DNA from 3 places in the Pseudomonas sp. PKS genome. Region 1 is predicted to be linked to each of the others. Evidence: riboswitches for the same ligand, from Rfam matches in the RefSeq annotation. Region 1 holds a riboswitch; each other region holds the start of a gene.
The links. Region 1 has a riboswitch for cobalamin ahead of cobW (cobalamin biosynthesis protein CobW). Riboswitches for the same ligand answer to the same signal wherever they lie in the genome.
Positions count from the first base shown of each region.

Region 2: another riboswitch for cobalamin. It lies ahead of cobO (cob(I)yrinic acid a,c-diamide adenosyltransferase); the one in region 1 lies ahead of cobW (cobalamin biosynthesis protein CobW).
Region 3: another riboswitch for cobalamin. It lies ahead of ABOA88_RS01370 (ABC transporter ATP-binding protein); the one in region 1 lies ahead of cobW (cobalamin biosynthesis protein CobW).

Region 1 is NZ_JBEGDO010000001.1:107,010-116,442, reverse strand. Features, by position in the region: gene cobN (cobaltochelatase subunit CobN) at 1-3,509, opposite strand, end outside; gene cobW (cobalamin biosynthesis protein CobW) at 3,513-4,580, opposite strand; cobalamin riboswitch at 4,681-4,878, opposite strand; cobalamin riboswitch at 5,086-5,283, shown strand; gene ABOA88_RS00540 (CbtB domain-containing protein) at 5,377-5,562, shown strand; gene ABOA88_RS00535 (CbtA family protein) at 5,573-6,256, shown strand; gene ABOA88_RS00530 (cobalamin biosynthesis protein) at 6,256-6,666, shown strand; gene cobM (precorrin-4 C(11)-methyltransferase) at 6,703-7,455, shown strand; gene ABOA88_RS00520 (DUF1272 domain-containing protein) at 7,492-7,734, shown strand; gene ABOA88_RS00515 (response regulator) at 7,959-8,573, shown strand; gene ABOA88_RS00510 (transporter substrate-binding domain-containing protein) at 8,587-9,433, shown strand, end outside.
Region 2 is NZ_JBEGDO010000023.1:25,173-34,605, forward strand. Features, by position in the region: gene cbiB (adenosylcobinamide-phosphate synthase CbiB) at 1-322, opposite strand, end outside; gene bluB (5,6-dimethylbenzimidazole synthase) at 319-969, opposite strand; gene ABOA88_RS19720 (cobyrinate a,c-diamide synthase) at 966-2,261, opposite strand; gene cobO (cob(I)yrinic acid a,c-diamide adenosyltransferase) at 2,258-2,869, opposite strand; cobalamin riboswitch at 2,992-3,215, opposite strand; gene ABOA88_RS19730 (hypothetical protein) at 3,355-3,933, shown strand; gene ABOA88_RS19735 (PQQ-dependent sugar dehydrogenase) at 4,051-5,361, shown strand; gene ABOA88_RS19740 (C40 family peptidase) at 5,369-5,905, opposite strand; gene ABOA88_RS19745 (C40 family peptidase) at 6,047-6,685, opposite strand; gene hda (DnaA regulatory inactivator Hda) at 6,811-7,515, opposite strand; gene ABOA88_RS19755 (AI-2E family transporter) at 7,708-8,781, opposite strand; gene ABOA88_RS19760 (DUF2066 domain-containing protein) at 8,794-9,433, opposite strand, start outside.
Region 3 is NZ_JBEGDO010000001.1:275,199-284,631, forward strand. Features, by position in the region: gene ABOA88_RS01345 (sensor domain-containing diguanylate cyclase) at 1-1,462, shown strand, start outside; gene ABOA88_RS01350 (GNAT family N-acetyltransferase) at 1,448-1,954, opposite strand; gene ABOA88_RS01355 (sterol desaturase family protein) at 2,087-2,551, shown strand; gene ABOA88_RS01360 (FecCD family ABC transporter permease) at 2,554-3,576, opposite strand; gene ABOA88_RS01365 (ABC transporter substrate-binding protein) at 3,576-4,544, opposite strand; gene ABOA88_RS01370 (ABC transporter ATP-binding protein) at 4,541-5,317, opposite strand; cobalamin riboswitch at 5,426-5,632, opposite strand; gene qhpR (AraC-like transcriptional regulator QhpR) at 5,842-6,888, shown strand; gene ABOA88_RS01380 (MFS transporter) at 7,100-8,431, shown strand; gene ABOA88_RS01385 (HAD family hydrolase) at 8,504-9,157, shown strand; gene ABOA88_RS01390 (hypothetical protein) at 9,261-9,433, opposite strand, start outside.

The sequences.
Region 1 (9,433 bases):
GCCAGCTCGAAGGCACCTTTATAGCCATGGCGCTTGGCCCCCTCGATCCACTTAGGGTTCAGGGCGCGGGCGCGGATCACCCGGTTGAGCTCTTCCTTGAGGGTGCGGATGCGTGGCCGGTCGGTCTGGCTGTGATCGCCGTGATAACTGGCCCGGGCGGTGCCGGCCAGGGTTTCGGCCGCTGCCAGCATGCCACCTTGGAACTGGTAGTAGTCGTTGGAATCGAGCAGGTCATGCTCGTGATTGTCCTGATTTTGCAGCACCGCCTGGACCTGGCCCAAACGCCGGGCGAACGCGGCGCGGGCCGGTGTGCCTTCGTCGCTGCCGCCATAGGCGTAGCCGCCATGGTTGAGGTAGACCTCGGCCAGGTCGCCGCGTGTCTGCCATAAACGTCCGTCGATCGCATTCTGCACCCCGGCCCCGTAGCTGCCGGGCTTGGCGCCGAAGACACGCCAGCCGGCCTGGCGCGCCGCCTGCTCGGCGTCCACGCCGTCGGCCAGCATGGCCTCGCGTTCGGCTCGCACCCGCGCGGCCAGGGGGTTGAGGTCGTCAGGCTCGTCCAGCGCCGCCACGGCCTGCACCGCCGCGTCGAACAGCCGAATGAGGTTGCCGAAGGCGTCGCGGAAGAAACCTGAGACGCGCAAGGTGACGTCTACCCGCGGGCGATCGAGCAGGCTCAGTGGCAGGATCTCGAAATCGTCGACCCGCTGACTGCCGGTGGCCCACACCGGCCGCACCCCCATCAGTGCCATGGCCTGGGCGATGTCATCACCGCCAGTGCGCATGGTCGCCGTGCCCCAGACCGACAGTCCCAGCTGACGCAGGTGGTCGCCATGGTCCTGCAAGTGACGCTCAAGGATCAGGTTCGCCGAGGCGAACCCCAGGCGCCAGGCTGTGGTGGTGGGCAGGTTGCGCACATCCACCGTATAGAAATTGCGCCCGGTGGGCAGCACGTCCAGACGCCCCCGGCTGGGCGCACCGCTGGGCCCGGCCGGGACGAAACGCCCGGCCAGTGCGGCCAGCAGGCCGTCGGTTTCTGCCGCCCCGCAAGCGTCCAGGCTCGGGGCGATGGTGTCGACCAGCGCCTGCATCACCGTGACAACGGGTTGCCAGGCGGCATCCTCAGGCAATGCCAGGCGGCCTGCCAGCGCCCGCTCGATCAAATCCAGCGCCAAGTGTTCCAGGCGCTCGCGGGTATCGCCCTGGTTGCGCCATGGCGTGGTATCGAGCGCCTGCAACACGGCTGGGCGCGGCCCTTGCCAAGGCTGGCCGAATTCGCAATCCAGCGGGTCGAATCCCAGTGCCAGAGCCTTGGCCAGCGCACGGATCAGGCTGGCATTGGCACCTTTGCCGTCACCGCGCTCCACACGCAACAACGCCAGCAACGTATCGCTGCGCAGGCGCCCTTCGGGAGATTGGCCGAACACATGCAGGCCGTCGCGGATCTGCGATTCCTTGAGGTCGCACAGGTAGGTGTCCAGGCGCGGCAACCAGATGGCCGCGTCTTCGAGCTGGCCTTCAAGCTGCAATTCCCGGTCGATGTGGTTGGCCTTGACCAGTTCGAGAATGTCGCGCTGCAGCTCGCGTGCCCGGCGCGGGTCGAGCAGTTGCGCTTCGTAGTACTCGTCGGCCAGACGCTCCAGGTGACGCAGCGGGCCGTAGGTCTCGGCGCGGGTCAATGGCGGCATCAGGTGGTCGATGATCACCGCCTGCGTGCGCCGCTTGGCCTGGGCGCCCTCGCCCGGGTCGTTGACGATGAAGGGGTAGATGTTGGGGAGTGGCCCGAGCAACGCATCTGGCCAGCATTGCGCAGACAATCCGACACCTTTGCCGGGCAGCCACTCGAGGTTGCCGTGCTTGCCCACGTGGATCACCGCATCGGCGGCAAAGCCGTTGCGCAGCCAGAAGTGGAACGCAAGATACCCATGAGGCGGCACCAGGTCCGGGTCGTGATACACCGCGCTGGGGTCCACCTGGTAACCCCGGGCCGGCTGGATGCCGACGAAGGTCAGGCCATAGCGCAGGCCGGCGATCATCATCCGACCGCTGCGGAACATGGGGTCCTGCTCAGGCGCCCCCCATCGCTCCAGCACCGCACGCTGGTTGGCCTCAGGCAGCGCGGCGAAGGCCTGATGGTAATCAGCAAGGCTCAGGCTTTGGGCACAGGGGCGCTGGTCGAGATGATCCAGGTCGTTGGTCACCCCACCCAACAGCTGATGGATCAACGCGGTACCGCTGTCAGGCAGGCCTTGCACCGGGTACCCCTGCCCTTGCAGCGCCCGGAGGATGTTCAGCGCTGCGCCGGGTGTGTCCAGGCCCACGCCGTTGCCGATGCGCCCGTCGCGGGTCGGGTAGTTGGCCAGCACCAACGCCACGCGTTTCTGGGCGTTGGGCAGACGCGCCAGCTCCACCCAGCGACGCGCCAGCTCGGCGACAAAATCCATGCGTTCGGGGTGGGCGCGATAGCAGACCACGTCGGACTGGCTGCGCTCGCTGCGCCAGGCCAGGTCCTTGAAGCTCACGGGGCGCGTGATGATGCGCCCGTCCAACTCCGGCAAGACAATGTGCATGGCAAGATCCCGCGCGCCCAGGCCCTGCTCGTTGGATTCCCAGGCCGGCTGGTTGTCTTGGGCGCAGATTGCCTGCAACACCGGGATGTCTCGGCGCAGCGGGCGCAGGTTAGGTTGCTCCGGACTGGACAAGGCAAAACCGGTGGTGTTGACCACCACCTCAGCCTCGACTTCATCCAGCCAGGTCTCGACCTGAGCCAGGCAGGCCGCCTCCTTTAGGCTGGCCACAGCGATAGGCAGCGGATTGAGCCCCGCCGCCTGCAAGCGCTGGCAGAAGGTATCGATAAACGCCGTGTTGGCCGCTTGCAAGTGCGAGCGATAGAACAAGATGGGGGCCACAGGCCAGTCGGGCTGCCATTCGCGGTACCAGTCCTGCAACACGGCGCTGGGCTTGGCGGGGTGGTACACCGTAGTACGCGGCAAGGGCTGTGGCTCTTCCCAGGCGTACTCGCGCCCGAGCCACAGGCTGGCCAGGCAATTGAAAAGGTTCGCGGCATTGGCCTTGCCCCCCTGGCGCAGGTAATGCCAGAGGCGCTCGGCCTGGTCACCGGTCACGGTGCCCAACTGGGTCAATTCCGGGTCCGGGCGGTCGTCGCCGGGCACCAGGATCAACTGCACGCCCCGGGCGCTCAGTTCGACCAGTTGCTCGACACCATAGCGCCAGTACCCGACACCCCCATGCAAGGACAACAGGATCACCTTGGCATGGCGCAACACCTGATCGATGTACAGATCGACCGAAGCGTGGTTCTGCACCTGCATGGGGTTGGCCAGTCGCAGGCTGGGGAAATCCTCCGGCAACTGCTCGGCGGTTTCGGCGAGCAGCGCCAGGTGCGAATCACCGCTGCAGAGGATCACCAGTTCGGCCGGGGTCTGGCCGAGGTCGGCAATGCTGTCGTCCGGCACGAAGCCGCCGGGCTGGGTCCGCAGCAGGTGCATGGGTCAGGCGTCCAGGGCCTGGCGCAGGCGCGCTTCGAGCGCGGCGGCGTCCAGTGCCTGGCCGATCAGTACCAGGCGGGTGATGCGCGGCTCGTCGGCGCGCCAGGCGCGGTCGAAGTGCTTGTCGAAACGGGTGCCCACCCCCTGAATCAGCAGGCGCATCGGCTTGCCGGGGATGGCAGCGAAGCCCTTGGCGCGCAGGATGCCGAATTCGACCACCAGTTGGGTCAGGGCATCAAGCAGCAGGCTTTCGTCCGCCTCTGGCAGGTCGATGGAAATGGAGTCGAAGGCATCGTGGTCATGATCGTCATGATCATCGCCGTCGTGGTGCGCGTCATGGTGGGTACGGCGACCATCGATGTGCGCCTCAGCCTCGGCGCCCACGCCCAGCAGCACTTCCAGTGGCAGACGGCCGCTGCTGGCCTCGATCACCTTGACCGCCGGCGGCAGCTCTTCGGTGACTTCGGCGCGCACCTTGGCCAGGCCTTGGGCATCGATCAGATCAGCCTTGTTCAGCACCACCAGGTCGGCGCTGGCCAGTTGGTCGGCGAACAGTTCATGCAGGGGCGATTCGTGGTCAAGGTTGGGATCGAGCTTGCGTTGAGCGTCCACCTGATCCGGGTACGCGGCGAAGGTACCAGCGGCCACGGCCGGGCTATCGACCACGGTGATGACCGCATCGACGGTGCAGGCATTGCGGATTTCCGGCCACTGGAAGGCCTGCACCAACGGCTTGGGCAGGGCCAGGCCGCTGGTTTCGATGAGGATGTGGTCCAGATCGCCGCGGCGGGCGACCAACTCGCGCATCACCGGGAAGAACTCTTCCTGCACGGTGCAGCACAGGCAGCCGTTGGCCAGTTCGTAGACCCGGCCGCTGGCTTCTTCCTCGGTACAGCCAATGCTGCACTGCTTGAGGATCTCGCCATCGATGCCCAGCTCACCGAATTCGTTGACGATCACCGCGATGCGGCGGCCCTGGGCGTTGTCCAGCATGTGGCGCAGCAAGGTGGTCTTGCCCGAACCGAGGAAGCCGGTGACGATGGTGACGGGGAGCTTGGCCAGTGTTTTCATGTCGCGATGCCCTTGGCAGGATGGCGCGGGCATGCAGGACGAGTGCCGCGAGCCTTGCCGGCCGGGCCTGTTCGCCACCGGATCACCCCGCCCGGTTGAAAGTCGAAATCGTCTCGAGGCAGGTCTCCTGGCTTGCACCTTACCGGCCGTGCCGGTGGAGCGACGCCTTCCCGCGCCTGGGCGCAGTGGCTGTGTCGATCCGGGTGGGTGCCTACAGTTGCGGGGGCAGCCGCGGCTTGTACCGCGTTCCCGTCTTAGCTCCGGCCAACGCCGGAGAACCTCGAATCGGCAAGGCTACGCAGTGGCCGGCAGGCGGTCAACCACGGCGCGTCAGTTTGGAGGCAGGCCGCTTGGAACAGTCGCCCTGCCCCCTGTGGGAGCGGGTTCACCCGCGAAGCGCACTATTCGGTAGGATTCCAAGCGAGCTCGATCTTTTACCGCCTAGCCTCTGAAGGATCGGCGCACCGCAACCTTGCAGATTGACGCCACGTCGCCCCCATGCTTTGCTTGCACCTTGCGTTCAGGTGCCCCGTCAAGGGGTGAAACGGGAAATCGGTAACCAAGCCGATGCTGCCCCCGCAACGGTAAGCGAGCGAAGCGTCTTGACCACTGTGCCGCGTCGTATGGCATGGGAAGGTGATGCTTTCCAGGAGCCCTGCTCCTCCTCGCAAGCCCGGAGACCGGCCTGGCGTCAATAGAACACCCCGCGGTGGGCGGGCGCTGTCACCTCTTCTGGGTCAATCGTGCCCGGGATGACGCGCGTGTCCGCCGCCTATAAAAAGCAGAGGAACGCCCCATGTCGATTACCAGCACCAAACACAGCATCGCCACTCCCGTCAGCCTCAGCCAACGTGTCGTCGTTGCCGTCGGCGCCAGCCTGCTGGGCTTGTGCCTGGTCTATTTCGCCGGTTTCTCGCACATCGAGGCCGTGCACAATGCCGCCCACGATACCCGCCACAGCGCCGCCTTCCCTTGCCATTGAGTACACCTGCATGATCAAGCGCATCGCCCGTACAGCAGGTTTCAGCGGGCTGCTCGCCGCCCTATTGCTGACCTTGCTGCAAAGTCTGTGGGTCAGCCCGTTGATCCTTCAGGCAGAAACCTTCGAGAGCGCCGTCCCCGAGCATCATGAGCATGACAGCCCCGTCGCTGCGCATTCCCATGACACAGAGGCCTGGGCACCGGAGGATGGCTGGCAGCGTCTGCTCGCCACCACCGGTGGCAACCTCGTGGTGGCGGTCGGTTTCGCGCTGATCCTCGCCGCGCTGTACAGCCTGCGCGAGCCGAACCGAGTGATGACCGGGGCACTGTGGGGGCTGGCGGGCTTTGCCGTGTTCTGCCTGGCACCCACACTGGGGTTGCCGCCGGAGCTGCCAGGCACAGCGGCCGCCGACCTGGGGCAACGCCAGAGCTGGTGGATCGGCACTGCGGCCGCCACGGCCACGGGCCTGGCCCTAGTGGTATTTGCCCAGCACTGGCTGCTCAAAGTGCTAGGCGTTGCCTTGCTGGTGGTGCCACACGTGATCGGCGCACCACAACCACCGGTGCATGAAAGCCTGGCACCGGAAGCACTGGTGGCCCAGTTCAAGCTCGCCTCCTGGCTGACCAACGCCGCGTTCTGGCTCGCCCTTGGCCTGCTCAGCGCTTGGCTTTATCGCCGAGCCAACCAGGCCTGATGCGCGACGTGTCGTCCGAGCCGGTATTCTATGCCGGCTTCGGCTGCTGCAAGGGCTGCCCGGTCGAAACCCTGGAGCAGCTGTTGCGCACGACCCTGGCCACACACCGCCTGTCCGCCGACCACTTGGTCGGCCTCGCCAGTATCGATCTCAAATTCGATGAGCCTGGGTTGCAGGCCCTAGCCGAACGGCTGGGCATCCCCCTGATGGTATTCCCGGCCACAGACCTACAGCCCTTCGAGCCGCAGCTCAGCCATCGCTCGCCTGTTGCCTATGCACACAGCGGCTGCTGGGGCGTCGCCGAAAGCGCGGCCCTGGCACTGGCCGCACGCGCACTTGGCACCTCGCGCTTGCTGGTGACACGCCAGGTGCTCGGCCAGGCTACCCTTGCCCTGGCCCGTGGCCGATAATCGCGTCCAATTACTGCCTATCTGCAAGGATTTCCCATGACGGTCTATTTCATCGGTGCCGGGCCCGGCGATCCGGAGCTGATCACGGTCAAGGGGCAACGCCTGATCCGCCAGTGCCCGGTGATCATCTATGCCGGCTCCCTCGTCCCACCAGCCGTGCTGGAGGGAAACAACGCCGATACGGTGATCAACAGCGCCGAACTGAACCTCGAGCAGATTATCGAAGCCCTGCGCCGCGCCCACGAAAACGGCCAGGATGTGGCCCGTGTCCACAGTGGCGATCCCAGTCTGTATGGCGCCATCGGCGAGCAGATACGTCACCTGCGCGAGTTGGGCATCGACTATCAGATCATTCCGGGTGTCACTGCCACCGCCGCCAGCGCCGCCCTGCTCGGCTGCGAACTGACCTTGCCGGAGCTCGCCCAGACGGTGATCCTCACCCGCTATGGCGACAGCTCGCCCATGCCGGCTGGCGAACAGTTGGCTGACTTGGCCCGCCACCGCAGCACCTTGGCGATCCACCTAGGCGTGAAGCACCTCGAGCGTATCGTCACCGAACTGTTGCCATACTATGGGCCAGACTGCCCGGTCGCCGTCATTCATCGCGCCACCTGGCCGGACCAAGACTGGGTACGCGGCACCTTGCAGGACATCGTCGTGCTCGCGGCGGCCAAGGATTTCCGGCGAACCGCATTGATCCTGGTGGGCCATGTGCTGGGCGATGCACCTTTCGCCGAGTCAGCCCTTTACCGGGCCGGGCACGCCCACCTCTATCGTCCCGCCGGCTGAGCGGGCATTTTCTGACAGGAACGAGGAACTCACTCCATGCTCGAACTACGCCCCAACTGCGAATGCTGCGACCGCGACCTGCCAGGCGACAGCGAGGATGCGTTGATCTGTTCGTTCGAGTGCACCTTTTGTCGTACGTGCAATGAACGTCAGTTCCAGGGGCGCTGCCCGAATTGTGGCGGCCAGTTATTGCCTCGCCCAACAAGGATCGGGACGGCATTGAGCCGCAATCCGGTCTCATCCCTGCGCGTCCTCAAACCTCACCCAGGGTGTTCCTGACCTATTCTATGCGTGGCCCGTCCTTGGCGCCCTGGGCGGGCTTCATTAGAGATGTATATTTTGTAGGCCTTTTCAACAATAATCTTCGCTTTTTCAACAAACCTACACATCCCACTACCAAGCGAGAGGAATCTACGTAATCTTGCGCGCTGCCGCGCAGGCACCCTTTCACGTATTCCTGCGGGACTTCAGGAAACGGACCAAATTCCTACAGGAGTTATCCAATGACAACCGTTTTAATGGTTGACGATCATCCCACCGTTCGACTAGCTGTGCGCATGCTGCTCGAACGTGAACGCTTTCAGGTCATCGGTGAAGCCGGTGACGGCATCGATGCCGTGCAGCAGGCTCGCCAGCTACGCCCGGATGTGGTTATCCTCGACATCGGCCTGCCTGGCCTGGATGGCATGGAGGTCATCAAACGCCTGCAACTGTTGGAGCCGGCACCGAAGATCATGGTGCTCACCGGTCAACCCGCCGACCTGTATGTCCGTCGCTGCCTAGATGCCGGTATCGCCGCCTTCGTCAACAAGGACGAAGACCTCGACGCCCTGGTGTTCGCTCTCAAAGCGCTGGTCAAGGGCTACTCCACCTTTCCGCAGATGTCGGTCAACAGCAACTCGCTCGAAAGCGAGTGCAGTCGTCTCGCAAGCCTCCCCAACCGTGAAATGGAAGTGTTACGCCGGCTCACCCGCGGCGAGAACAACAAGTTCATCGGTGAATGCATGAACCTCAGTGCCAAAACCATCAGCACCTACCGTGGACGCATCATGGACAAACTCAAGACCGAGTCTCTGGTCGAAATGGTCGACTTGGCCAAACGCAACAACGTCAGTTGAACACCCCACCGTCATGAGAGGCACGGTGTTCACTCTGCTGCTGGGCGCGCTCCTGGCCATCAGCGCTGTGGCGCATGGCGACAGCGAAGCCCGGCACCTGCTCGCCCGCTCACTGAGCGCCTCACCCCCCTTGTTGCTCCAACAGGATGACCGGCAATGGCTCGAGCGCCGCAAAGCCCTTGTGCTAGGCAGCTCGCGCCCTGACTACCCGCCATTCGAGATCAACACCAGCCCCGCCGACTTCGAAGGTCTGAGTGCCGACTACGCGGGCCTGATCGGCGAACAGCTCGCCATCCCGGTCGAGGTTCGCCGCTTCCCCACCCGTCAGGCGGCCATCGATGCGCTGCACGCTGGCAAGATCGACTTGCTTGGCAGCTCCAACGCCTTCGAGGCCGCCGATGCGCAGTTGGTCCTCAGCCATCCCTATGCCGACGACCTGCCGGTCGTCGTCAGCAAGCAGGATCGTATGCTCGGCCGTTATGGCACGGAGCTGGCCGAGCTACGCCTGGCCATGGTCGATCATTACTTGCCCGAAAAGCTGGTACGCAAACAGTATCCCAATGCCCAAGTGACCCTGTACCGATCAACACTGGCCGGGTTGTCGGCCGTGGCGATGGGTGAGGTGGACGCTTATCTGGGAGATGCCATCAGTACTGACTACGCGATCGGCAAGAGCTTCCAGGGCCTGGTGAAAATCGATCACTTCAGCCCCTTGCCCGCCGATGTCTTCGCCTTTGCCCTGGCCCGCGACAATCCGCGCATGCAGCGTCTGGTCAATGAGGCCCTGGCCAGGATCAGCGACAGTGAGCGCCTGAACATCCTGCGGCGCTGGAGCAGCGGCAATACCAGTTTGTTAATGA
Region 2 (9,433 bases), on a different contig from region 1:
CCCCCCGGCGCAGGGCCTCAGCCACAGGCTGAACATGCTCGCCCAGGCTGCGTAGCCCTACGGCGCAATACAGCGCCAGCACATCCACCAGCCAGCCGATAAAGGGCAACCAAGAGAGCACCAGCGCCAGCAGAGTCAAGGGCACCACGGCAAGCAGCCAGGCACTGACGCCATGGCTGCGCCAACCCCGACCGCCCGCGTTCAGACGCTGCTCCAGACGCGCAGCAAAGCTGCCGAACCCCACCAGCGGATGGCGCCGTTTCGGCTCACCCAGCAAGGCATCCAGGGCCACCCCGGCCACAGTCAGCAAAGCCACGCTCATTGCCGCTCTCCCCAATGGTTCTCATAGAGCATGTCACTCAGCGGCCGCTCCTGGACCCACTGCTCCAACACCAACATCGGCGCCGGGTAGAACTCGACCACCGGCCCCAGACACAGCACGGCCACCGGCTTGGCGCCCGCCGGCATGCCCAGCAACTCGCCCAGCGCCTGCGGGTCGAACAACGACACCCAGCCCATGCCCAGGCCCTCGGCACGGGCTGCCAGCCAGAGGTTCTGAATGGCACAGGCCAGCGATGCCAGGTCCATCTCCGGCAAGGTCCTGCGGCCGAAGATGTGCGCTTCGCGGTGGTCCATCAGTGCCGCCACCAATACCTCCGCACAATCCTGGATACCTTCGACCTTGAGCTTCATGAATTCATCGGAGCGCTCGCCCAGGGCCTGGGCAGTGCATGCCCGCTCCTGTTCGACCAGCGCCTGGATCTGGCCACGCAAGGCGCGATCACTGATGCGGATAAAGCGCCAGGGCTGCATCAACCCGACACTGGGCGCCTGATGGGCTGCGGCCAGCAGGCGGGCGAGCAGCTCGGGCGCGACCTCGCCGCCTGCAAAATGGCGCATGTCACGGCGCTCACCGATGGCGCGGTAGACCGCGGCGCGCTCGGCAGCGGAAAAGGCATGTTCGCTCATGGTCGCAGCAGCGCCGCCGTCGCGTCGGGGTTGGAGGGGAAATAGAAGTGTACGTAGGACGCCGTCAGGCGCCCGATCCGATAGACCGCCTCGTTGCCGCGCCCACCGTTGGGGCTCTGGCCTCGGGCGATCGGCTCGAGCGCCGTCTCGGTCAAGGAGTGATGATAGGTGTGGCCGCGCAAGGTGCCCTCCGGCAATTCCACCGCTTGCAGGGCAAGGGCAGCCAGGCGCTTTTGCATCACCGCTTCACCCGGCAGCAGACCCAGCAGCTCGGCGCGCTCGCCAGCCACATCGGTCAGGGCGTCGAGCAAATAGAGCATGCCGCCGCATTCGGCCAGCAACGGCTTGCCCTGGGCGTGATGGGCACGGATCGCCTCGCGCATCGGCGCGTTGCTGGCCAAGGCGTGGTGGTGCAGTTCGGGATAGCCGCCAGGCAGGTAAAGGCTGTCCACGGACGGCAACGCCTGATCGTGTACAGGAGAGAAAAACACCAACTCCGCACCCAGCGCACGCAACAAATCGAGGTTAGCGCCATAGGTAAAGGCAAAAGCTTCATCCCGGGCCACGCCAATGCGCACACCCGCCAGGGACGTTAGCGCCTGTGCAGGTGCGGGTGCTGCGAATGCCACCGGGGGCGGCAAAGCAGCATCACAGCTTTCGCCCAGGGCCTGGGCGGCGGCGTCCAGGCGCAGGTCCAGATCGTTGAGTTCACTGGCCTGGACCAACCCCAGGTGACGGCTGGGCAGCTCGATGCCGCGCTCGCGGGACAGCCCGCCATACCAGCGCAAGCCTTCAGTGAGGCTGCCTTCGAGCAACTGCGCATGACGCAGACTGCCGACCCGGTTGGCCAGCACGCCGGCAAAAGGCAGATCGCGCTGGTAGTGCGCCAGGCCCAGGGCCAGGGCGCCGAAGGTCTGCGCCATGGCTGTGCCGTCGATCACCGCCAGCACCGGCACGCCGAAGTGGCGCGCCAGGTCCGCACTCGATGGCGTGCCATCGAACAACCCCATGACCCCTTCTATCAGGATCAGGTCGGCATCGCCTGCCGCCTTCCAGAGCAGACGCCGACTCTCATCAGCCCCGATCATCCACAGGTCGAGTTGGTACACCGGCGCGCCGCTGGCGCGCTCGAGGATCATCGGGTCGAGAAAATCAGGCCCGCACTTGAACACCCGGACGTTGCGGCCAAGGTTGCGGTGCAGGCGCGCCAGGGCAGCGGTGACCGTGGTCTTGCCCTGGCCAGAAGCGGGTGCCGCGATCAGCACCGCCGGACACTGCCGGGTCTGGCTCATAGCTCCACGCCCTTTTGGGCACGGATGCCGGCCTGGAAGGCGTGCTTGATCACGCCCATCTCGGTGACGGTATCGGCCAGCTCGATCATTTCAGGCTTGGCGGCGCGGCCGGTAACGATCACGTGCTGCATCGGCGGGCGGGCCTGCAGATCCGACAGCACTTGGTCGAGGTCCAGGTAGCCGTGCTTGAGGGCGATGTTCAGCTCGTCCAGCACCACGAACTGCACCGACGGGTCCTGCAACAGCTGGCGCGACACCGCCCAAGCGGCTTCGGCGGCAGCGATGTCACGCTGGCGGTCCTGGGTCTCCCAGGTGAAGCCCTCACCCATGACGTGGTAGCGCACCTGCTCGGGGAAACGGCGGAAGAACAGCTCTTCGCCCGTGCTGTCGCGGCCCTTGATGAACTGCACCACGCCGCACTGCATGCCATGCCCCATGGCGCGGGCAAGCATGCCGAAGGCCGAGCTGCTCTTGCCCTTGCCGTTGCCGGTGAGCACCAGCAGCAGGCCACATTCATTGGGGGCATTGGCGATGCGCTCGTCGATGATCGCCTTCTTGCGCTGCATGCGCGCCAGGTGGCGTTCGTCGCGTTCGGTGGATTCGCTCATCAGGATTCTCCGCAGGCTGTCGGCGCGCATGGACGGCGACGACAGATCGATAGACAGGCAGACGGAGAGCGCGCAGGGGCCGCGGCAGAAGGCCACGGTGCACCGCGCATCACCCTCCGTGATGCCGTTGGCAGTGACAGGCCGGTCTCCGGGCTCGTGAGCAGGGCCTTGGCCCATGGATCGCGCGCCTTCCCGGATACCTGTATCCAGTGGCCCTGCACGACCTTTGACTCACCTACCGTTGCGGGGGCAGCGCCGGATTCGCGCCTTGCTGGCGCCCACCGGCTTCCCAGTTTCACCCTGCCCAGCCGAAGGCTGGCAGAGCACCTGAAACACGCCGCGAAGGTTAGAGGGTTGGGGCGGGAGCGTCAATGAAGCGCGCCTGACGCCATGCTCGACTTCATGGCTTGTGCCGGACGCGCAGCAGTGATATCACATAGCCATCAGTGTGCAGCAATGCGATCAAACAATAAGGAGAGCGCAGCATGCGAGGCCTGATCATCAACAACCAGCACCTGGAGTTCCTGCGACCAGCCTTGGAAGGCTGGATCGAGTGCATAGACCGCTTCAACCAGGTCCATGGCGACAGCGAGGCGCCCTACTGGCACGGCGCGGCCACCAACAGCGGGCTGCTTGCAGCCGCCGCCTGGCAGGCCGAACAGGTCGCCCTGGCGCACTACCCCAGCAAGAAACAACGCGACGAAGGTGAACGCGAAGGGCGTTGCGACCTGTCGATCAGCACCGCCGAGCAATCCGTTCATTTGCATGTCAGCCAACGCTGGCCGCGAATCGCACGCCTGGACCTGGCCGCCGCCCTGCAGGAAACCGCCACCCTTGCCCGCCCGATCGCCTACCCCAGTCAGCTCAAGGCCGGCGCATTGTTCGTCAGCCCCTGGAAGGCTGGCCAACACGCCAGCCCCGAGGAGCTGCAAGACCTGGTCGACGACCTGCAAAAACACACGGCCTGCGCCATCGCCTGGCATTTCCCCTACGCCTACCGTTCGCTGCACAACGAACTGGGGCAGTATTTCCCTGGGGTGGCATTGTTGCTCAAGCAGGCGTAGGCAAGCCGATGAGCCCACGCGGAAGCCATCCGGCAGTCGCTAGGCGCAGTCGCCCGGAGTGAACCTACCCCGACGCATCCGACTCTCAATTCTCACAAGCCAATGAGGATTGCGAGCATGGACAGGATGCGTATCGCGATAGCGCTGGCCCTGAGTGCCAGCCTTGGCGCCTGCGGCGAGTCCGCGCGCCTGGAGGTCAGCGACGGCTTCGGCCCCTTGCCCCGCCTGCCCGAGCCCAACAAGACCCTGATCCCGACCGTCAACATCGCCCCGGCGATCGGCTGGCCGGACGGCGCCACACCGACGCCCGCCGCGGGCACCCAAGTGGTGGCCTTCGCCAGGGACCTCGATCACCCACGCTGGCTCTATGTGCTGCCCAATGGCGATGTGCTGGTGGCCGAAACCAATGCCCCGCCCAAGCCCGAGGATGGCAAGGGCCTGCGCGGCTGGGTAATGGGCAAGGTCATGGAGCGTGCCGGCGCCCGGGTCCCCAGCGCCAATCGCATCACCCTGCTGCGCGATGCCGACCAAGATGGCGTCGCCGAGGTGCGCAGTACGTTCATCGAAGGGCTCAACTCCCCCTTCGGCATGACCCTCGTGGGCAAGGACCTCTATGTGGCCGACACCGACCGACTGTTGCGCTTTCACTACGAGGATGGCGCGATGCAGATCCGCGCCGAAGGTCGCCCGGTCACTGACCTGCCCGGCGGCCCGTTGAATCACCACTGGACCAAGAATGTCATCGCCAGCCCCGATGGCAAGAAGCTGTACGTCACCGTAGGTTCAAACAGCAATGTCGGCGAAAACGGCCTGGAAAAGGAACAAGGCCGCGCCGCGATCTGGGAGGTGGACCCGGCCAGCGGTGAGCACCGCATCTTCGCCTCAGGCCTGCGCAACCCCAACGGGCTGGCCTGGGAGCCCCGTACCGGCGCGCTATGGACGGCGGTCAATGAACGCGACGAGATCGGCAGCGACCTGGTGCCCGACTACATCACCTCGGTGAAGGACGGCGGCTTCTATGGCTGGCCTTTCAGTTACTACGGGCAGCATGTGGATCAACGGGTCGAGCCAAAGGACCCTGGCAAAGTGGCCCAGGCGATCGTGCCGGACTACGCGGTGGGAGCCCATACCGCATCGCTGGGCCTGGCGTTTGCCCAGACCGGCGCGTTGCCGCCGCCCTTCGAGCAAGGAGCCTTCGTGGGCCAGCACGGGTCTTGGAACCGCAAGCCGCACAGTGGCTACAAGGTGATTTTCGTGCCGTTCGACAGCGAGGGTAAGCCCGCGGGCAAACCGATCGACCTGTTGACCGGTTTTCTCGATGGCAAGGGCAAGGCCATGGGACGCCCGGTGGGCGTGGTCAATGACCGAGACGGGCTCTTGGTGGCGGACGATGTGGGCAATGTGGTTTGGCGCGTGAGCCGAAAGTGAGCCCAGCTCAGGGGTTCTGAGCCAGATGCCCGCTTGGCAATACGCGTTTGGCCTGCAGGTAGGCCCGGGACCAGTAGCTGTTGGAGAGGTAATCCAGGCGCACCGTGCCGCCTGTGGACGGTGCATGCACGAAACGCCCTTCCCCCACGTAGATTCCGGCGTGGCTGACCTGCGACCCACCGCTGGTGGCGAAGAACACCAGGTCTCCGGACTGCAGGGCATTGATGTCCACATTGGGCGCACGCATGACGATCATCTCGCGGGTCGAACGCGGCAGGCTGATCCCGGCGGCATCCCGGTAAACGTAGCCGATCAGGCCACTGCAATCGAACCCCGAATCCGGCGTGTTGCCACCCCAGCGATACGGCGTGCCTACCAGGCCGATCGCACGGAATAGCACGTCCTCGGCCATGGGCGAAGACGAGGCTTGCTGATTGAAAATGACGTTCGGCTTGACCACCGGAGCCGGTGCCGGAGCATGGCTGGAGCAGGCCGTGAGCAGTGCTGCCAGGGAAAGGAATGCGAAGCGCGCCAACATCGCCATGGTCAGAACATCCTGTCTGGAACCGTTCGGCCGCAGCCGAAGCCAAAAAGTGGTGAGAAATTAGATTAGACGCTTTCTGTAAATGCGCACGGCGGCGAGCTTTTCAGCATCGCCGCCGCGGCAGGGTACATCATTTTGATATCAGTTGCGCGAGATTGTGGTCGGCGCCATCGCCAAGGCACGCTTGGCTTCAATGAAGGTCTTGCTCCAGTAACGATCGCCAAGGCTGTCGATGCGTACACCGCCGCTGCGGCGGCTGCTGGAGTGGATGAACTGGTTGTCACCCAGGTAGATACCGGCATGGCTGACACGGCCACGCCCGTTGGTGCTGAAGAACAGCAGGTCGCCAGGCTTGAGCTTGTTGCGGGACACCTTCGGCGCATCGACGTTGATCATTTCACGCGTCGAACGCGGCAGGTTCAGGCCGGCTTCTTCGCGGAACAGATAGCCAATGAAACCGCTGCAATCGAAGCCGGACTTCTCCGAAGTACCGCCAAAACGGTAACGGGTGCCGATCAGCGACATGCCACGCTCCAGGATGCTGTCGGCCAGGGCTGGCAGCTCGTAGGGCTTGCTGTTGCTGGAAAAGGCTTCCAGGTCTTCTTCAGTGGCCAGCGACTCTTCTCCGAAGACGGAAGAGGCGGAGGGTTTGATCAGGCTCGCGGAATGCGCGGCGATCGAGTGTTGATCCTGCGGCTGGGAAACGGGGCCTTGGGAGGCGCAGCCAAAAAGCAGGGTCACGAGTGCAAGTGGCACGAGGGGTGCGAAGCGCTTCAGCATGGGCACGACCGTGTCTGTAATCCTTTAGAAGGGTGAGACTATGCCCTCTATCATGGCCATTTGCAAATTTTATCGAAAAAAATGTGACTTTTCTGTTTTCGGGCTCTGGGCCGTGCTTTTCGGGCCTACCAGCCCAGGGTTTCCTTGAGAAACGGAATGGTCAGCTTGCGCTGGGCCTGAAGCGATGCCTGGTCGAGACGCTCGAGCAGGTCGAACAGCGCGCTCATGCTGCGCGCACCGCGGGTCAGGATGAAGTGACCGACCTCATCGGTCAGGTGCAGACCGCGCCGGGAAGCACGCAGTTGCAAAGCGCGCAGTTTGTCCTCGTCGGACAACCCGCGCATCTGGAAGATCAGCGCCAAAGTCAGCCGGGACTTGAGGTCAGGAAGTTTGATCGGCAGCTCGCGCGGTGAGGCGGAGGCCGCGAGCAACAGGCGTCGACCGCTATCGCGCAGTCGGTTGAACAGATGGAACATGGACTCTTCCCAATCCGCCTTGCCCGCGATGACATGGAGATCGTCGATGCACACCAGCTCGTACTGCTCCAGGTAATCGAGCAGTTCCACGCCGCGGTCGAGCAGTTGTGCCAGAGGAAGGTAGACCGCAGGTTCACCCAACTGCTGGAAGCGGTGGGTGGCGGCCTGGAGTAGATGGGTACGACCCACGCCCTGTTTGCCCCACAGGTAGATGAGGCTCTCGGTCCAGCCGGCGTCGGCTTCGCAAAGCCGCTCGACGTAGCCCAATGCCGCGGCATTGGCGCCCGGATAATAGTTGATGAAGGTGGCGTCATCGCGCAGGCGCACACCCAGGGGCAACTGGATCGGTTTCATGCTGGCGGGCGGTCGCGAGGACCACAGGGGGCCTTTGGTGAACAGTGTGCAAAGTCTATACCCGCAGCGCGAGCGGCACAATGCGCGAGGGTAAGAGCATAAGGAAAATCAAGGGGTTGCGAGAGCACTTTACCGTTTGACGCCCATCGCACCCTTTGTACATGAAAAGGGCCGCAAAGCGGCCCCCTCACCTCAAAGCTCCGGATCGATATCCCCCGCATACATATCCGACTCCTTGTAAAGGTCGTGCACATGGCGCAACAGCACCATGATCACCGCCGCCACAGGCAGCGCGAGCAGCACACCGGTAAAGCCGAACAGCTCGCCCCCGGCCAGGATGGCGAAAATCACCGCCACCGGGTGCAGCCCGATTCGATCGCCCACCAGCAGGGGCGTGAGCACCATCCCCTCGAGGGCCTGGCCGACCATGAACACCGCAACGATGCCCAACATCGGGTACAGGTCGCCGCCAAACTGGAATAGACCGGCGACCAAGGCCGCACCAATACCAATGATGAAGCCCATGTAGGGCACGATGGCCGCAAGCCCTGCCAACAGGCCGATCAACAAGCCCAGCTCCAGGCCCACCAGCATCAGACCACCGGCATAGATCAAGCCCAGCGCCAGCATTACCAGCAACTGACCACGCACGAACGCCCCCAGCACTTCATGGCACTCGCCCGCCAGCCCCATCACCTGGTGCTCACGCTGGCGCGGCAGCAGGCTGCGCAGCTTGGCCATCATCAGGTCCCAATCGCGCAGCAGGTAGAAGCCCACCACCGGAATCAACACCAGATTGGCCAGCCAGGCGAGCAATGCCAAGCCCGAGGCAGTGGCCTGGGACAACAGCATGCCGACGATATCGGTGGTCTGGCCCATGTGCGCACCGATGGCGGCCTTGATCTTGTCGAACTTCCAGAACCCATCGGCCAGGCCCAGGCGGCTCTGCACCCAGGGCAAGGCGACATGCTGCAACCAGTCGAGCATCTGTGGTGTCAGTTCGTACAGGCGCACCAGCTGCTTGGCCAGCATCGGAACCAGCACCAGCAGCAAGGCCAGGAAAATGAGCGTGAACAGGCTGAACACCACCACCACGCCCCAGGTGCGCGACAGCCCCATGCGCTCCAGCCGATCGACCAGCGGGTCGGCCAGATACGCTAAAAGAATGCCTACCAAAAACGGCGACAAGATGTTGTGCAGGAAATAAAGCAGCGCAGCGACCAGCAGCGCCACACCCAGCCACGCCCAACGGCGAACTTCGATCATGCCTGGCACTCCTTACCAGCGAAAACGCAGGCCGTCGAACGGCTTGGGCGCAGCCGGCTGGGCGGCGGCGGGTTGTCCATCTGCCGCCGGAGCAGGTGCCGGAGCAGAGGTCTGCTCAGGGGGCAACTCCTGCAACTTGGCCAGCCCCAGTTGAGCACGCAACTGTTCGCGGTTACCGGTGACGCTGTAGGTCAGGGTACCGCCGTCGACTTGCCGCAAACGCGGGGCGTAGGGTTCGAGTACCCGACTGAGCTCTGCATAATGCTGCAGGTTCATGCCCTGCACCTGCAGTTGCAGCTCGCTGCTGGCGCCCGGGCGGGTGACGTAGCGCGGTGCCAGACGCGTGCTGATCGCCAGCATCACCGCATCGGCCAGGGCGGCCTGGTCGGCGCCTTCGGCAGTGCCTTGCTCACGCTGGTCGCCCAGCCACAACTGCCATTTGCCCTGCCACTTGCCATCGGCCTCGTGGGCATGCACAGCCAGCAACGCATCGGCGCCGTAGCGCTCGGATGCCTCGCGCAGCGGCGCAGGGTCGCTGCCTTCGAGCTGCTTGGCGGTGGCGACCAGTTGCTCCTGCAGATCGGCCAAAGGCAGGCGCAGCGGCAAACCTCGGTGCTGGGCGGCGCGGCGCAGTGGCGCAGCCGTCGACTGG
Region 3 (9,433 bases), 170 kb from region 1:
CGTGATGCTGGCCTTCGTGCTGATCGAAGGCTGGCGGATCTGGCGCGACTACCGGCTTGCGTTCCTCAATGCCGAAGCTGCGGTGACCAACCTGGCCCGGGCGACGGCCCAGCATGCCGAGGATGCCATTCGCCAGGTCGATGCGATTACGGCCGCATTGGCCGAGCGCATCGAGGGTGATGGCTTGGAGCACCTGGACCGCCCTCGGCTGCATGCGCTGCTCAGGCAACAAAAAGCGATCATGCCGCAACTGCATGGGTTGTTCGTCTACGGTGCCGATGGGCGCTGGATCGTTACCGATCAACCAACCATCGTCCCGCAGGCCAACAATGCCGATCGCGATTACTTCATCTACCACCGCACCCATGCCGACCGAGAGGTGCGCATTGGCTCGGTGGTGCACAGCCGTTCCACGGGCGACTTGATCATTCCCATCTCACGGCGGCTGAACAACCCCGACGGCAGCTTCGCCGGTGTGCTGCTGGGCTCGATCAAGGTGGATTGGTTCGTGCGCTATTACGGCGACTTCAAGATCGACGAACGAGGTGCGCTGGTGCTGGCCATGCGCGATGGCACTATTCTCGTGCGCCGGCCGTTCGTGGAGCAGGTGGTGGGGCGCAGCCTGGCCGACAGCGAGATCTTTCGTAACCACCTACCTTACGCCGACCAAGGTGTAGTGGAGGCGGTCGCGGTGGTCGACGGCACGCCGCGTCTGTATGCCTACCGGGCCTTGGCCCATTACCCATTGGTGGTCGAGGCTGGCCTGTCGCGTGAATCGATCATCGCGCCCTGGCGCCACGACATGCTCAAGTCGGTCGCGGTGTTGCTGCTGTTGCTGTCGGGGCTCGCGGCCTTTGGCTGGGTGGTGCTGCGCCAGCTGCGCGAGCGCATTGCCATCGAGCGTGCACTGCACCAGGCGCACCAGACGCTCAAATCCTTGGCCCTGACCGACAGCCTGACCGGCCTTGGCAACCGCCGCCGGTTGGACGGGGTGTTCGAGGCGGAGATCCGTCGGGCCCGGCGTCAGGGGTATCCCCTGGCCCTGGTGATGATCGACCTGGACTACTTCAAGGCCTATAACGACCGCTACGGCCACCCGGCAGGTGACCAGTGCCTGCGGCGCGTTGGCGACATGCTGGGCCATGCACTGAAGCGCCCTGGCGACTTGGCTGTGCGCTATGGCGGCGAAGAATTCACGCTGTTGCTGCCCAACACCGACGCCCAAGGTGCGGTGGCGATCGTGCAGGAGATACTGATGCTGCTGCGTCGGCAGGTGATCGAGCATGCTGGTAGCCCCTTGGGGCAGGTATCGGCCAGCGCCGGGATCGCGGTGGGTTATCCGGGGACGGAGGCGACCACGCCGGAAAGCCTGACAGCGGCCGCCGACGCCGCCCTGTATGAGGCCAAGCGCCAGGGGCGCGACCGCTACAGCCTGGCGAGCAGTGCGCTAGCCAATTGCTAGCCGCATGGCGCAACGCCCGGACAGGCCGTGGGCCTGTTCATCACGCAAAATGCCCCGCAGGCGTTCATTCAGCTGCGCAGGGGTCAGGAGGGTAAACCCCTGGCGGGCATAGAACGGCGCATTCCACGGCACATCAGTGAAGGTGGTCAGCGTGACAGCCCGCAAACCACGGCTGCGCGCAGACTCGACAGCCGTCTGCAACAAGCGGCGGCCCAGCCCTTTGCCTTGGGCGTGCTCTTGTACCGAGAGCTCCAGGATGTGCAACTCGCTGGCAATGGTGTGCGCGCAGATGAACCCGATCGGCAAGTCTTGCTCGTCCACCGCGACCCAGCTGGCCTGCTGCGCGATGCAGCGCTGGTGCGTGGCGTCATCCAGTACCTCGGCTTGCGCCAACCAGGCCAGTTCAGGCAAGCGTTTGAAGGCTTGGGCAGCGGAGCGTTCGACTGCGGCGAGCTGGGCAAGGTCGTGGTAGTGGGTGAGACGGATACGCATAGGGCTGTCCTTGGCCAAAAAGAGGCGTCTGAAAGCGTCTGTCAGGCCGACGCAAGCTTCATGGAAAAACCTCCGAAGGGAGGGCCGGCAATGTTAACCTTGCCCACCTCGTTGCTCACCTCGGACTGTTACATGTTGTTCAATCTCGCCATCCTGTTCGGCACGCTGGTGGCCATGGAGGGCGTCGGCACGCTGGCTCACAAGTACATCATGCATGGCTGGGGCTGGTGGCTGCACCGATCCCACCATGAGCCGCACCTGGGCATGTTGGAGACCAACGACGTCTACCTGGCGGCCCTGGCGCTGATCGCAGCAGGCCTGGTGGCACTGGGCAAGGCGGGCTACGCGCCGCTGCAGTGGGTTGGCGGCGGTGTGGCGGGGTATGGCGTGTTGTATGTGCTGGCCCATGATGGGCTCTTTCATCGTCACTGGCCCCGCGCGCCCAAACCAGTGAACCGCTATCTCAAGCGTCTGTACCGGGCGCATCGACTGCACCATGCAATCGCTGGGCGCAAGGGGAGTGTGTCGTTCGGGTTCTTCTACGCGCCACCCTTACGTGTGCTCAAGCGTCAGGTTCAGGCCCGCCGACATCGCTAGGTTCAGGCCTTGCGGCGTAGCAGGACGATGAAGAACAGCCCGCCGATGGCGGCCGTCGCAATGCCGATGGGCAGGTCTTGAGGCGCGATGAGCGTGCGCGCACCGATATCCACCCAGACCACGAACAGCGCGCCGAGCAGGGCGCAGGCAGGCAGCAGCCGGCGGTGCTCGGCCCCGACCAGGCGCCGGGCGATATGGGGCAGCATCAGGCCGACGAAACCGATGGCGCCGGAGAGCGATACCAGCACGCCGGTCAGCAGGGCACAGCCAACGAACACCTGAGCGCGCACACGACGTGGCTCGAAGCCAAGGCTCACGGCGGTCTGCTCACCGCTCATCAACCCGTTCAATGCCCGGGCCAGGCTCATCAGCAGCACAAACCCAGCCAGCACGCAGATCGCCGGCAGCCAGAGCAGCGGCCACTGCGCCAAGCCCAGGCCACCGAGCATCCAAAACATCACCGAGCTGGCGGCATGGGGGTCGCCGGTGTACAGCAGCAGGTTGGCTAGCGCCATCACCACGAACGACACAGCCACTCCGGCCAGCAGCAGCCTGTCGCTGTCCAGCCGACCGCGCCGGCTGGCCACCGCCAGGACCAGCAACATACTGCCCAAGGCACCGACGAAGGCCGCCAGAGGCAGGCTGAAGGGGCCGGCAAAGGTGCCGAGGAACAGCACCACCAGCACCGCCCCCAGCACCGCACCGGAGCTGACACCCAGCAGGTGTGGATCGGCCAGCGGGTTGCGGGTGACGGCCTGCAGGGCACCACCAACCAGGGCCAGGCCAGCCCCTACCAAGGCCCCGAGTAGCACCCGCGGGGCGCGGATCTGCCAGACGATCTGCGCCTGCCCCCGGGTCCAGTCGCCCATATCGGTCATACCCAACTGATACAGCGTGATGCCCGTGACCTTCGCCAGCGGCACATGGGCCGCGCCAAAGCCCAGGGACAGCAGGCAGGAGAACAGCACACCGATCAGCAGCAGCGACATCAGCAGGCGATAGCCTCCTGGGCTACGAACCGGCATCAGTGCGCTGCCTCGGCGAACAGTTGCGGATGCAGGGCCGCCGCCAGTTGCTCGATGGCGCTTGCGTTATCCACCGACGGGGTGACTTGCAGGTACGACAGCACCACGAAGCGATGCTCGCGGATGGCCTTTACCTCGCTCAAGGCGGGGTGATTGAGCAGGAAATCGCGTTTTTGCGCCCAACTCGTCGGGCCGTAATCGACGATGACGATCACCTCCGGATCCCGCGCCACCACGCTCTCCCAATTGACTTGGGTCCAGCTGGCATTCACGTCATCCATCACGTTGTCGGCACCGGCGGCCTCTAGCAGTGCCTGGGGCATGCCGAGCCGGCCAGAGGTGGTGGGGCGGTCTTCGCCGCTGTCGTAGAGAAAGACGTGGGGTTTGTGCCGCACTTGGTCCAATTGCGCGTGAACCCGCGCAACGCGCTGCTTCAGGTGCTCGACAAGCACGTTGGCGCGCTGTTGAACGTCGAAGATGCGCCCCAGGTTGTCCAGGTCCTGGTACAGATCCTCCAAACTTGCCCGGCGCCGGGGCATGATCCAGGAGCAGGATTCGCTCAACTCATACACGGGGATACCCAGTGGTGCCAGGGTCTGTGGCGTCAGCGGGCCGCCCACGTTCATGCCGTAGCCCCAGCCGGCGAACAGAAAGTCGGCCTGGGCATCAAGGAGGTTCTCCGGCGACGGGTAGCGCGGTGCAAGCTCAGGAAGGCCGGCCAAGGCGTCACGCAGGGACGGGTCGAGGGTCTTCCAGCCGCTGATACCGCTATAGCCCACCATCCGCTCGCGTAGCCCCAGGGCCAGCAGCATCCCGGTGAGGTTGATGTCGTGACTCACAGCCCGGTGCGGCGCTTGGGTGAAGGTGATGTCGCGCTCGCAACTGCGCACGGTGACGGGGTAGCTGTCAGCCCAGGCTGTGAGGGGCAGGGCGGCGAGCAGGGCCAGATGAGTCAGGCGTCGCTTCATGCGGGGGTAATCCAAGTAATACGTGGGTGGGACGCCAAAGGGTGGCGATCGACCAGGGCGCGAACACCAAAGACCTGCTCCAGGCGGTGCTCGGTCAGCACTTGCTCCGGCGTGCCTTGCGCGACGATGCGCCCTGCATCGAGGACATACAGGCGATCACAGAAGGCTGCGGCCAGGTTCAGGTCGTGGAAGCTCGCCAACAGGCCTAGACCAGTGCCACGCAGGTGTTCGAGCAAGGCCAGTTGGTAACGCGGGTCGAGATGATTGGTCGGCTCGTCCAGGATCAACAAGCGCGGTTGCTGCACCAGTGCCCGAGCCAGCAATACACGTTGCTTTTCACCCCCGGATAGCGGCGCGAAGCCCTGGTTGGCTCGGGTATGCAGGCCCAGTCGCTGCAGGCAGGCATCGATCAATGCCTGGTCGTCATGGCTGTCGAACCAACCTTGGTGCGGGGTTCGGCCCATGGCGACCACGTCGCGCACACTCAGGCCGAAATCTTCGGGAAACTCCTGCAGCATCACCGCCACGCGCTGGGCGACCCAGCGTGGGGACTGTTGCCAGATGTCTTCGTTTTCCAGCAGTACGCGCCCGCCATCGGGCCGGGTAAAGCGATAGGCGCAGCGCAACAGGCTGGTCTTGCCGCTGCCGTTGGGGCCGATCAGGCCGACGAATTCGCCGGGCTGGACTTGCAGGTCGATATCGTCGAGCAGGCGTTGACCGCCGGGCGAGGGGGCCCAGTGCAAGCTTTCCAGACGTAGGGTAGGGGATGACATGCAGACCAACCGTACCGGGGTGAATGAAGCCCGACTGGGGACGGCGCGCAAGGGAATCGCGGGCAGTGGGCTGCCCAAGACCGGCCCGCGCCCGCCCACCGCGGGTGTTGCCAAAATCGGTGACAGGCCGGTCTCCGGGCTTGCGAGGGGCTTGAAGCATTCACCTTCCCATGCCGGCGGCACAGTGGCGTATCGAATGCATCGCTCGCTTACCGTTGCGGGGGCAGCGCCGGACTGATCGCGCAAGGCGACGCACCGACTTCCCGTTTAATCCCCGGCACGGCGGCAGGGGACACCTGAAACTGGGGCGCATCTGAGCATTAATGGGCGGGGCAGTCAACCGAACGGGGCGTTCCGGCATAACCGGCTTTCTCGCGTGACTGTTTGTTACGCGATGTTACTCATTGCCCCAGTCCAGGGCAGTCGTTGGAAGGTGTTTTGCCTGCAAGGGGCCTGTTTGAGAGGGCGATACAAGGGCACAGCGTTTGCATTAGCGAGGTTACGAATTCGAACTGGAATAGACCATGAGTTCTCCACTGCACTGCTGCACCGTTTCACCCGTAGCGGGCAACCTCGGCGTGTTGTCGGCTGCTGCCAGTGGGCTGGAGGGGTTCGTGACAGGTGTCGGGGGTGACATCGACTTGGTGCTGGGACGTGCCGGCGTCAATCCTGAAAGCCTGCGCCAACCCACGCTCAGCCTGCCGCTCACCAATTACTGCCGGGTGCTCGAGGAGGCAGCCCGCCAGTCGCACTGCGACAATTTCGGTTTGCATTACGGTCTGCAGTTTCAGCCCCAAGCCCTGGGGCTGCTGGGCTATGTCGGGTTGTTTTCCAATACGTTGGAGGAAGCCCTGCGCAATTTCGTGGCGGCGTTTCCTTATCATCAGCACGATACCTTGATACGGCTGGTCGACTGCGGCGAGTGCTATCGCTTCGATTATCAGGTGCGACACAGCGCCATTCTGGAGCGCCGCCAGGATGCCGAATTGACCATGGGCATGGCGCTGAACCTGATGCGCCACGTATTGGGCAAGGACTGGGCGCCCTTCGCGGTCAGCTTCGAGCATACGCGCCCACAAGACGGGCTGGCCCATCAGAGGGCGTTCGGCGCTCCTGTCTATTTCGATCGCAGTTGCAACTCGATGCTGGTACCCAAGACTGACCTCAAGGACCAGATGATGCCGGAGCGCGATGCCAACTTGCTGTTTCTGGTTCAAGACGTGCTCCAGCGCCTAGGCGCGCGCGATCAACGGCGCAATCTGCTGGAAGAAGCGGACGCTCAGGTACGCCTTGCCCTGAGCAGCGGAGAGCCATGCCTCGAGACGATCGCGCAGTCGCTGCAGCTCAGTGCGGCCGGGTTGCAGCGCCATCTGCGTGAGGCGGGAGTGAGCTTCAGCCAGCTGGTTGAGAAGGTGCGCCGTGAAGTGGCGGTGCATTACCTGCGACAGCCCAAGCGGCCAGTGTCCGACTTGGCGGGGTTGCTCGGGTACTCCGAAACCAGTGCTTTCTCCCGGGCGTTTCGCCGTTGGTTTGGCGTCAGCCCACGACAATGGCGTAGCGAAGACCACTGACGGCTTGTTCGCAGGCTTGTGCCTTAAGCCCAGTCACACCCATCCCCAAAATTGACTTTGCACGTAGAAACAGGCTTGTAGGGTCAATTCTTGGTCTAGACCAGAGGCTAACATCAAGGTCGCAAGCTCCGGATACCTCCCGGCCGGCGCCTTGATCGAGCAGTGCAGGGGTGTCAGGCCTACGTCGCGGTAATCAACAGAGGACAACAACATGTACAAGAGTCCTGAGAACGCCCACCATTACTGGAAATCCCTTCAACGCTGGCGCGTTCAGATATTCATCATCACGTGGCTGGCCTATGCCGCGTTCTATTTCACCCGCAAGGCATTTTCAGTAGCCAAGCTGGGCATCGCCGAAGACCCCACTTTCACGCTCGACAAAGCGGCTATGGCCAACCTCGACGCGCTGTACCTGGCTGCCTACGCCGTCGGCCAGTTCGCATGGGGTGTATTCGCCGACCGTTACGGTACCCGGGTGGTCGTGCTCGGCGGGCTCGTGGTGTCGGCCCTGGCCGCGCTGGCCATGGGCACCTTGGCAACCTTGCCGATCTTCGCCAGCTGCATGGTGATCCAGGGGCTGGCGCAATCCACCGGCTGGTCGGGGTTGTGCAAGAACATCGGCTGTTTCTTCGCCACCCGCGAGCGCGGGCGCGTGCTGGGCTATTGGAGCACTTGCTACGCCTTTGGCGGCCTGGTCGCCACGCCGTTCGCCGGGTGGTGGGCCTATCAGATCTCCCATGACTGGCGCATGGCGTTCGTATCTTCGGCCGGTGTCGTTATCGTTGTTGCCGTGCTGTTCTTCCTGCTGCAGCGCAACCGCCCGCAGGATGTGGGGTTGCCTGCGGTGGAGGCGCAGGACCAGCCGACCGGTCGAGACGACGTCCCCCGGGAGAACTACTGGACTGCGCTGCGCAAGGTGTTCGCCAATCGTACGGTCCTGGTACTAGGGATGGCCTACTTCCTGCTCAAGCCTGCTCGTTATGCAATCCTGATGTGGGGGCCGGTGATCGTCTACGAGCGCATGCCGAGCATCGGCAAAGTGGCTTCGGCCATCGTACCGTCCGCATTCGAAGTCGCAGGGTTGGTCGGGCCAATCCTGATCGGCATCGTCTCCGACAAACTGTTTGGCGCTCGGCGCATGCCGGCCTGCGTCCTCAGCCTGATGGCACTGACCCTGTGGCTGATACTGTTCGTGCCGACGATGCAAAGCGGCAACATCTACCTGGTCGTCGGCTTGCTGTTCATGATGGGCGTCACCCTCTATGGCCCTGACTCGATGATCAGCGGCGCCGCCGCCATCGATTTCGGCACTAGCGAGTCCGCGGGTACCGCCACAGGATTCGTCAATGGGTGTGGCTCGGTTGGCGCCATCCTTGGCGGGCTGCTGCCTGGCTACTTCGACACCATTACCGTGTTCTTCGTCTTCACGGGCGCGGCGCTGCTTGCAAGCTTGCTGCTGGTGCCGTTCTGGAACAGTCGCCCGACAAGCCAGGCGACTGACGCCCAACCCCTGGCGTCGCCTGCCGCCGTCGCGCCTCGCTGATACCACTGACATTTCACCGGGCGAAGGCTGGCAAAGCCTTCGCACCACGAACCTGCACCTTGGAGGTGGCCAATGGCCCTCGCACTTTTTGACCTGGACGACACCCTTATCGACGGCGACTGCGCCAGCCTGTGGAGCAGCCATATGGCTGCGCTCGGCTGGGTTGACGGGCCCAGCTTCATCGAGCGCGATCGCGAACTCATGGCGCTTTATGCGCAAGGCAAGTTGGCGATGGAAGCGTATATGACATTCAGCCTGTCCCCGCTGGTGGGCCGCACGATAGAGGAGGTGGCCGAAGCGGTGGACCCCTTCGTGGAAGACATCATTACCCCACGGATCCACGATGACGCCATTGCGTGCCTGGCGCGACATCGGGAGGAGGGCGACCGCGTACTGATCATTTCAGCGTCGGCACACTTCTTGGTGAGTCGTATCGCCAAGCAACTGGGTGTGAAAGAAGTGCTGGCGATTGATCTTGAGCACCAGCAGGGGACTTATACCGGCAATACCAGTGGGATCTTGACCTACCGAGAAGGCAAAGTGGCGCGGCTGCACAGCTGGCTGCAAGAGCATGGCGAAGGGTTAGAAGGGGCTTACTTTTATTCGGATTCTCGCAATGACCTGCCGTTGCTTTCGCTGGTCGCCAATCCACATACGGTCAATCCGGATCCAGTGCTGCGGGCGCATGCTGACGCGACAGGATGGCCGGTTTTGCGGTGGCAGTAGTGCAAAGCATGACGAGCGATTATATAACTCAACAAAATGAACATTTTGTTGAGTTATATCTTTTCGATCTAAAAAAGAAAGCCCTGCAAGGCGAGTGGCACCGTCAAACCGCCGACGCCGCAGCACCAGCCTGCACCGCTTGGGGCGCGCGCCTGTTCATCAGTTCCCGATGAAGCTCATGGACATCGGTCTTATGCAGCATCGCAAGCGGCAACTTGAGCTTGCCATCGCGGTGTTGGATCACCAGCGCGTCTTCGCCGAACACTTTGGTGAGCT